2 regions of the Lactococcus sp. SK2-659 genome follow, and region 1 is predicted to be linked to the other one. Evidence: predicted binding sites of a transcription regulator. Region 1 holds the regulator's gene; the other holds the start of a gene.

Evidence for each region. The regulator Rex, encoded in region 1, represses fermentation and respiration genes when NADH is low (regulators of the CRP and FNR family bind a similar motif). The targets are predictions, from matches to a motif close to TTGTGAANTANTTCACAA.
Region 2: a site for Rex is predicted at 2,127-2,144, ahead of LDP15_RS05000 (2,3-butanediol dehydrogenase). Genes of this name have one in related genera too.

The regions. Positions count from the first base shown of each region.
Region 1 covers NZ_JAIWQZ020000001.1:946,298-950,733, forward strand. Annotated here, with positions in the region: gene LDP15_RS04420 (ABC-F family ATP-binding cassette domain-containing protein) at 1-1,497, opposite strand, end outside; gene LDP15_RS04425 (Spx/MgsR family RNA polymerase-binding regulatory protein) at 1,675-2,067, opposite strand; gene LDP15_RS04430 (redox-sensing transcriptional repressor Rex) at 2,292-2,942, shown strand; gene LDP15_RS04435 (SAG1386/EF1546 family surface-associated protein) at 4,203-4,436, opposite strand, start outside.
Region 2 covers NZ_JAIWQZ020000001.1:1,062,582-1,067,017, reverse strand. Annotated here, with positions in the region: gene LDP15_RS05010 (TVP38/TMEM64 family protein) at 1-513, shown strand, start outside; gene LDP15_RS05005 (FtsW/RodA/SpoVE family cell cycle protein) at 735-1,979, shown strand; gene LDP15_RS05000 (2,3-butanediol dehydrogenase) at 2,204-3,274, shown strand; gene LDP15_RS04995 ((S)-acetoin forming diacetyl reductase) at 3,304-4,065, shown strand; gene LDP15_RS04990 (hypothetical protein) at 4,340-4,436, shown strand, end outside.

The sequences.
Region 1 (4,436 bases):
GTCATGAGAAACAAACAAGATTGTCCCTGGAAAATCGATCAAAGCATTCTCCAAGACCTCACGTGAATCAATATCCAAGTGATTGGTTGGTTCATCTAAAACTAAAAAGTTATCGTGATCCATTGCTAATTTAGCAAGTAAAAGACGGGCTTTTTCACCACCAGAAAGCATCCCAACCGTTTTCTTTACATCATCTCCACTAAAAAGAAAGGCTCCAAGCATATTGCGAATTTCAACTTCATTAAGTAAGCGATGCTCATTCCATAATTCGTCTAAGACAGTATTGGAAGCTGTCAATCTTCCTTGTTCTTGGTCATAATAGCCCAAAGTAACATTGGCACCCAATTTTGCTTGACCTGCTAAAAATGGAATCTGTCCCACAATTGACTTAATCAATGTTGTTTTACCTACTCCATTTGGCCCAACAATAGCAAGGGACTCACCTTTACGCTCGTCAATGTTAATCGGACCAGAGAGACGATTATCTTCATAACCCACCGTTGCTTCTGAAACAGTTAAAACAACATTTCCAGACGTTTTTCCAGGAGTAAAAGTAACATTGGCCGATTTATCATCACTAGTTGGTGCTTCTAAACGCTCCATTTTCTCCAACTTTTTACGACGCGATTGCGCCATTTTAGTCGTTGAAGCACGAACTAAATTTCTGGCAACATAGTCCTCTAATTTAGCAATTTCTTTTTGTTGTTTTTCAAAATTTTTGAGTTCTAACAAGAGTTTTTGCTCTCTTTGTTCAACATAGCGAGAATAATTTCCAGAAAAACGAGTCAATTCTCCTCTAGATAATTCTAAGACTTCATTAACCACTTTATCCAAAAAGTACCGGTCATGACTGACAATTAATAAACTACCTTCGTAATTTTTAAGGTAATTTTCAAGCCAAGCTAAAGTTTCAATATCCAAGTGGTTAGTTGGTTCATCCAAAATCAAAAGTTGTGGTCTTTCAAGCAACATCTTAGCAAGAGCCAAACGTGTTTTTTGTCCCCCCGATAAACTTGAAATTTCTCTTTCCCACATTGTTTCATCAAAGCGAAAACCATTTAAGACAGACTTAATTTCAGATTCATAAGTAAATCCATTTTTCATCCGAAATTCTTCTGATAAAGCATCGTAACGTTTCATCAAAGCTGTCAATTCATCTCCAGCAAGTTCTCCCATTTGCAATTCCATCTGGCGCAATTGTTTTTCCATTTGGCGAAGCGAATCAAAAACAGAGAGCATTTCTGCAAATATTGTCCTTGAGGAATTCAGCCCAGTATCTTGCGCTAAATAATTCATTATCAAATCTTTGGTCTGGGATACAGTTCCGTGACTCGCTTCTTCAACTCCAGCAATAATTTTAAGCAAGGTTGACTTACCAGCTCCATTTCGGCCAACTAGGGCAATTCTTGAATGGTCTTGTAAACTAAAATTGATATTTTCAAATAAAACATCGCCACCAAAAGTGCGTGCAATTCCATTCCCTTGCAGTAAAATCATGATATTTATCCTCTTCGTTAAATCTCAAAGCATATTTTTTAATACTTCGTTTTTCCTTTTCATATGATAGAAAAGCAGTCCTTCTATTATAGCATTTAAGGCAAGCTTTTTGTAGTTCTTCCAAATTCTTGAAATTAAAAAGCTTACCAAATCTGATAAGCTAAAATAAAATTAATATTAGACTAAAATTAATCTTTCACGCAATTCAATTCTCCTAACTTCTGGTGGAATAAACGCTCTGATTCCATCCTCGTTAAAACCAATCAATAGACAGTCCTCGTCAAAAATTAATGGTCGTTTTAGAAGACGTGGATTTTCCTGAATTAATTTAAATGCTTTTTCTAGTCCTAATTCATCGAAATTATAATTTAAAGATGCGTATGTTTTCCCTCGGGTCGCAATTATATCCTCAAATCCGTTTTCAGTCAAGGATAAAATTTTGATTAAATCATCTTTTTCCATAACATCTTTTGATAAATTTATTTCTTCAAATTCAATGTGACGCTTACGCAACCATTTTTTAGCTTTTCTACAAGATGAACATGAACCACTAAGATAAATTTTAATCATATTTTCTCCCTGTCTATTTTTTCATATTTCTATTTTAACATGAAAGCGCAATAATTAAAAGAGTAAAATAAACATTTTTTTAGAATTATTATTTATTTCTCATTTTAAACGAATAATCCATTCCTTTTGTTTGATAATTTCACAAATTTTTGATAAAATTATCACAAAGAAACTAAATATTAATTAGTTTTAATAAAATCGAATTAAATTTTTGAGGTATAACAATGACTGATCATAAACCAAGCAAAAGCTTGCCTAAAGCAACTGCTAAAAGACTCCCACAGTACTATCGACTGTTTAAAAGTCTTGTCGAAGAAAATGTGACACGCACAAACTCACAACTTATTTCAGAAAAAATTGGAGTAGATGCTGCCACAATTCGCCGTGATTTCTCTTTATTTGGTGAATTAGGCCGACGTGGATACGGCTATGAAACAAAAGTGCTCCGTGATTTCTTTGGAGAACTTCTTGGCCAAGACCAAGAAACGCATATCGCTCTAATTGGTGTCGGAAATCTCGGTCGTGCATTACTTCATTATCAATTCCAAGATAGAAATAAAATGAGAATCACGCAAGCCTATGATATTTCTGGCAATCCCTTAGTTGGAACACAAACAGATGATGGAATTCCAATTTATAATATTTCTGATTTAGAAAAAAATGTTAAAAAATCGGATATCAAAACAGCAATTCTCTCTGTTCGCAAAGAAAATGCCCAAGAAGTTGTTGACACTCTAGTCAAAGCTGGTATCAAAGGTTTCCTAAACTTTGCCCCAATTCGTTTGAAAGTCCCTTCAGATGTGGTTGTTCAATCAATTGACTTAACTAAGGAGCTGCAAACACTACTATTTTTCATGAACGATAATAAACAATAATAGAAAAAATGGCTATAGAGCCATTTTTTCTATTTTAAAAATAACTAAAAAACATAGAAATGAAAAAACCATACAACAAAATTACAACATATCATTATATTAATTCTTGTTTTGTTGTAAATTTACAACAGCAAAGATTGAATAGACAATGCAGCTAATTGCTGACGTTATAAGCTAAAATTTCTGTTAAAAATGATACATTCTTCTATTTATCAGCATTAATTTCAGATATATTGTTTGACGTATCTGATTTAATCTCAAGAAACACATTATGAAATAGTTCCAAATTATCTTCTATGCCCTGCGTATGCTCGTTAGCCCATTTATCAAAACTTTTATTACCTGGAACTTCATAAAGTTCTGTAATTTCACTAATATAGCCATTTTATTTAATGCTATATTTATATTACCCATACCTTCGGCCACAATCACCAAATATTGAATGGCGTGTAAATATATGTCTAAGGCATGTGTCTTACTAGTAAACTCTTTTGTTAACTCACTTGTTGATTGATTTAAAAAGTCTGCTTCTTCTCCATATAGAGTATTTGCGTTCCCAGATAAAGCTATTCTCTATTCTCTTTTCCCTATCGATAGTACTATCACTAATATGCATCGTTACTCATTCTCTTTCAAAATAATTTCTATGCATTTGCACCATATACAGCCTAATTATAGTTTGCTTTTGAGTCTGTAGATTTCCGATGATATCTGTCACTAAGTTTACGATTACTTTATAATTTCCAATTCATTTTGCAAAGTAAATGTATATCTTTGATACTTTGCTTGCTTTTTTAAATCCTGTCTTTGAAACCCAAAAGTTACTAAAGATATTACTACCGTAATAGCAGATATTATTGATGACAAATCTAACTCCTCTCTAATTCCTCCAAAATATTTTCTACTATTTGAATAGTTTATCAATTTTTATTAATAAAAAAAAGCCTCCTAAATTAATAGGTGCTTAGGAGTATTTATGAAAAAGTTTTAACTTTTGGAATGAGTATACTACATTGATCTTTCCTTAATTGAATGATAAACAACCAGCATTTGTGCCGAATACTCGAAAAGAAAAGATTTAAACTAAACATATAAATTTGCGGAGTATCCGTGCAATAATTTTTGTAATTATTGATTTTCCACTTGATACAAGATCGTAAGTCAATATTTAAATTTTTTTATAGAAAATCTTCGTTTAACTTTTTTCTTATTTTAATTCAATTTCTAGTGACAGCTTTATAAAATTATTTGTCAATAATTTTATTTCAATTTTAAAAGTTGTCCAGCATGTATGGGAGACCCGTCAGCATTGTATCCAGCCTCTGTAATCCCATTCAAACTAGCAATTGTCGCCCAAGAGACTCCTGTTTTAGCTGCAATTGTACTTGGATAATCTCCAATAGCAATTTTATAAGTTGTCCAGCTTTCTTGAATAACGTTAGAAGATGAAGCAGCTGTATCAATTCTAACTGGCGCACTTGGTTCTATTGAAGA
Region 2 (4,436 bases), 120 kb from region 1:
TGGCGCCTTGGTGCATTTCAAAATCAAGCGGTCTTACAACAATTGATTGTGGCACATCGTTTTTTAGGACCATTAATCTTCCTTTGTATGCAAATTTTGCAAGTCATTGTTCCAATCATACCAGGTGGGATTACAATGGCAGCAGGGGTCATGATTTTTGGACCAGTTTGGGGTTTTGTTTATAATTACTTTGGAATTGTTGCGGGCTCTTTTTTACTTTTTCACTTTGGTAAAAAATATGGTTCTTCATTAGCCAAAACTTTTGTCAAAGAAAAAACATATAATAAATACATGGCTTGGTTGGATAAGGGGCAAAAACGCTTTAATATTGTTTTCGCGCTCCTCATTTTATCTCCTATCGCCCCAGATGATGCCCTTGTTTTAATAGCAAGTCAAACAAAAATGAGTTGGAAATTCTTCACTTGGAGTATCTTATTATGTAAACCATTGCCAATTCTCCTCTATTCTTATCTTTTGATTTTTGGAGGAGACCTTCTTGGGCACATTTTATAAAATGCTGAAAGTGCTTTCAGTGTTTTTTTATTGGAATTTTTGAGAAAGAATGCCCAATTCATCCAAAAAAATTGTATAATAGAATGGATTTATGATTTTAAACAGAAGTCACCTCAATAATAAAATTGTTTTTGTAAATTTGAAGCAAAAGTTAGAACTAAGTGATAGCAAATTGCCCCAAATGAATTGCCAAAACAAGATTAAACTGACTGGAGCTAGTTTTGAAAAACAAGAAAGCAAATAGATTTACATTTGATTCACGAATTGATTATGGGCTAATTTTACCAGCCTTTATGCTAATATTGATTGGTCTTTACGCACTTTATGTTGCAGTAAGTCATGACCACCCCACACAAGCAACGAATCTAGTTGTTCAACAAGGAACTTGGGTTATTGTCGGACTCTTTGTTGCTTTAATTGTCATGCATATGGATTCAAGGTTTTTATGGAACTTAACACCATTTTTTTACCTATTAGGTCTTATATTAATGGTTCTACCGATCTTTTTCTACGATAAAGCAACCTATGCTTCAACAGGTGCAAAAAACTGGCTCGCTTTTGGAGGACGAAATCTTTTTCAACCGTCGGAGTTTATGAAACTTTCCTATATTTTATTTTCGGCTAGGATTGTGGTTACCTTCCAAAATAATCTAAAAAAACGAGTACTCAAAGATGATTTCCGCTTAATCGGACTTCTGATACTTGAAACAATTCCAGTTGCCATTTTATCAGTCTTTCAAAAAGACTTCGGAACTTTCTTGGTCTTTGCAGCTATCTTTGCTGGAATTATTTTAGTTGCTGGTATTTCTTGGAAAATACTTGCGCCAGCTTTTCTTTTCGTAGCAGCAGTAGCTGGAGGAATTGTTGCTCTAGTTGCTTCACCAGAGGGACAAAAATTTCTTGAAAGTACCAGTTTTGCTCAGTATCAGGTCAATCGTTTTATCGCATGGTTACATCCTTTTGAATATTCTCAAACTTTCAGTCTTCAACAAGCACGCTCATTGATTTCAGTTGGTGTTGGTGGTCTTTGGGGTAAAGGAGTTGGTGTAGCTAATGTCAATGTTCCCGTTCGAGAATCAGATATGATTTTCACTGTCATTGCTGAAGATTTTGGATTTGTTGGATCAGCCTTTTTGATTTTCCTTTACTTTATGCTGATTTATCGAATGATTCGAGTAACTTTCAAATCAAATAATCAGTTTTATACCTATATTTCAACGGGTATTATTATGATGATTCTCTTCCATGTCTTTGAAAATATTGGAGCAGCTATTGGTGTTGTTCCTTTAACAGGTATTCCCTTACCCTTCATTTCTCAAGGAGGATCGGCCTTAATGGCAAATATCATTGGCTTAGGGCTTGTTTTATCAATGAAATATAATCAATTACCAGAATTTGTCAAGGAACAAAGACAAATCCCAGTTAAGGGTGATAGTCGAAAAAATCGTCGAAGAAATAGACGTTAACAATTAATAAGAATACAAAAAGTAAAAGTTACTGACAGAAAATTCAGTAGCTTTTTTATTACGATAAAACATTTAAAAGTCTATATATATCAAGGGAGAAAACGCTTTAAATTTTTGTAAATTATTAGAATTAATGATAGAATAAATTTGTGAGAGAAATCTCAAATACTAAATTTAATTGATTGCCTGAAACGACAACCATCCTATATAGAGGAGGCGTTTTTATGCGCGCAGCACGTTTTTACGACCGCGGGGATATCCGCGTTGATGAAATTAATGAACCAATAATAAAAGCTGGTCAAGTTGGCATTGATGTGGCTTGGTGTGGAATTTGTGGAACAGATCTTCATGAATTTTTAGATGGCCCAATTTTTTGTCCGTCAGCAGAACATCCTAATCCAATTACTGGAGAAGTACCACCAGTCACTCTTGGACATGAAATGTCTGGGTTTGTAAATTTTATAGGTGAAGGAGTAAGCGGACTTAAAGTAGGTGACCATGTCGTTGTCGAACCTTATATCGTTCCCGAAGGTACTGATACAAGTGAAACTGGACATTATAACCTCTCAGAAGGTTCAAACTTTATTGGTTTGGGTGGAAATGGCGGAGGTTTGGCTGAAAAAATTTCTGTTGATGAACGTTGGGTTCACAAAATTCCTGATAACTTACCTTTGGATGAAGCCGCTCTAATTGAGCCACTATCAGTTGGCTATCACGCTGTTGAACGAGCAAATTTAAGTGAAAAGAGTACGGTATTAGTTGTTGGTGCTGGACCAATTGGACTATTAACTGCTGCCGTTGCAAAAGCGCAAGGACATACTGTTATCATCAGTGAACCTAGTGGACTTCGCCGCAAAAAAGCACAAGAAGCACAAGTTGCTGATTATTTCTTCAATCCAATTGAAGATGACATTCAAGCTAAAGTTCATGAAATTAATGAAAAAGGAGTGGACGCAGCCTTTGAATGTACCTCTGTCCAACCGGGATTTGACGCTTGTCTAGATGCGATTCGTATGGGTGGAACAGTTGTCATTGTTGCAATTTGGGGCAAGCCTGCTAGTGTTGATATGGCAAAATTAGTAATCAAAGAGGCTAACCTTTTAGGAACGATTGCTTATAATAACACTCATCCAAAAACAATTGATTTAGTATCAACAGGTAAAATAAAATTGGACCAATTCATCACAGCTAAAATCGGTTTGGATGATTTGATTGATAAAGGATTTGATACGCTGATTCATCATAATGAAACAGCTGTTAAAATTTTAGTTTCACCCACTGGTAAAGGTCTATAAAATAATTAAATAAATAAAGGAGAAATAAGATGTCTAAAATTGCAGCAGTTACTGGAGCAGGTCAAGGAATCGGTTTTGCAATCGCAAAACGTCTCTATAATGATGGTTTTAAAGTAGCTATTATTGATTACAACGAAGAAACAGCTCAAAAAGCAGCAAAAGAACTTGGAGAAAACTCATTTGCGGTTAAAGCTGATGTTTCCGACCGTGAACAAGTTATTTCAGCTTTGAATGCTGTTGTCGACAAATTTGGTGATTTAAATGTTGTAGTTAATAATGCCGGAATTGCCCCAACAACACCAATTGAAACAATTACACCTGAACAATTTCATCAGGTCTATAATATTAATGTTGGTGGAGTTTTGTGGGGAACACAGACAGCAACAGCACTTTTTAGAAAATTAGGTCATGGAGGTAAAATTATCAACGCAACCTCACAAGCTGGAGTTGTTGGAAATCCAAATCTAATGCTCTATTCTTCTTCAAAATTTGCTGTTCGTGGGATGACTCAAATTGCTGCACGTGATTTAGCAGAAGAAGGAATCACAGTTAATGCTTATGCACCAGGGATTGTAAAAACACCAATGATGTTTGATATTGCGCATCAAGTTGGTAAAAATGCTGGTAAAGATGATGAATGGGGAATGCAAACTTTCGCAAAAGATATTGCCATGAAACGTTTATCTGAGCCTGAAGATGTGGCAAATGTTGTTTCATTCTTAGCTGGCCCTGATTCAAACTATATTACCGGTCAAACAATAATTGTTGATGGAGGAATGCAATTCCATTAATCTAAAAATGAACTGTCAAGTTTTTATCTTGACAGTTCATTTTATTATGTGCTATAATTGTCTTAAATAAATGAACGAGGTAAGGTCTATTGAAAATCTAAGTTTTGAACTTTAAAAATATTCGTAAAAATCGAGTGTTTTTGTTGTCTTCATAACTTAGAGAGAATAGACTTTTATTATGTTTACAGATTGGGCAATTTGTCAGAATTTGTATCTTTTAAAGCTCTTTTCACCTAAGTTGTGAAAAGAGCTTTTTTAATTTAAGGAGAAAATAATGAATCAAAAACAAAAAGAAATGCAAGCTAAACTAGAACAAATTAAGAAGAATAAACCGCAATTTGCTGGGAAAAATACTAATGGGATGACAGCAG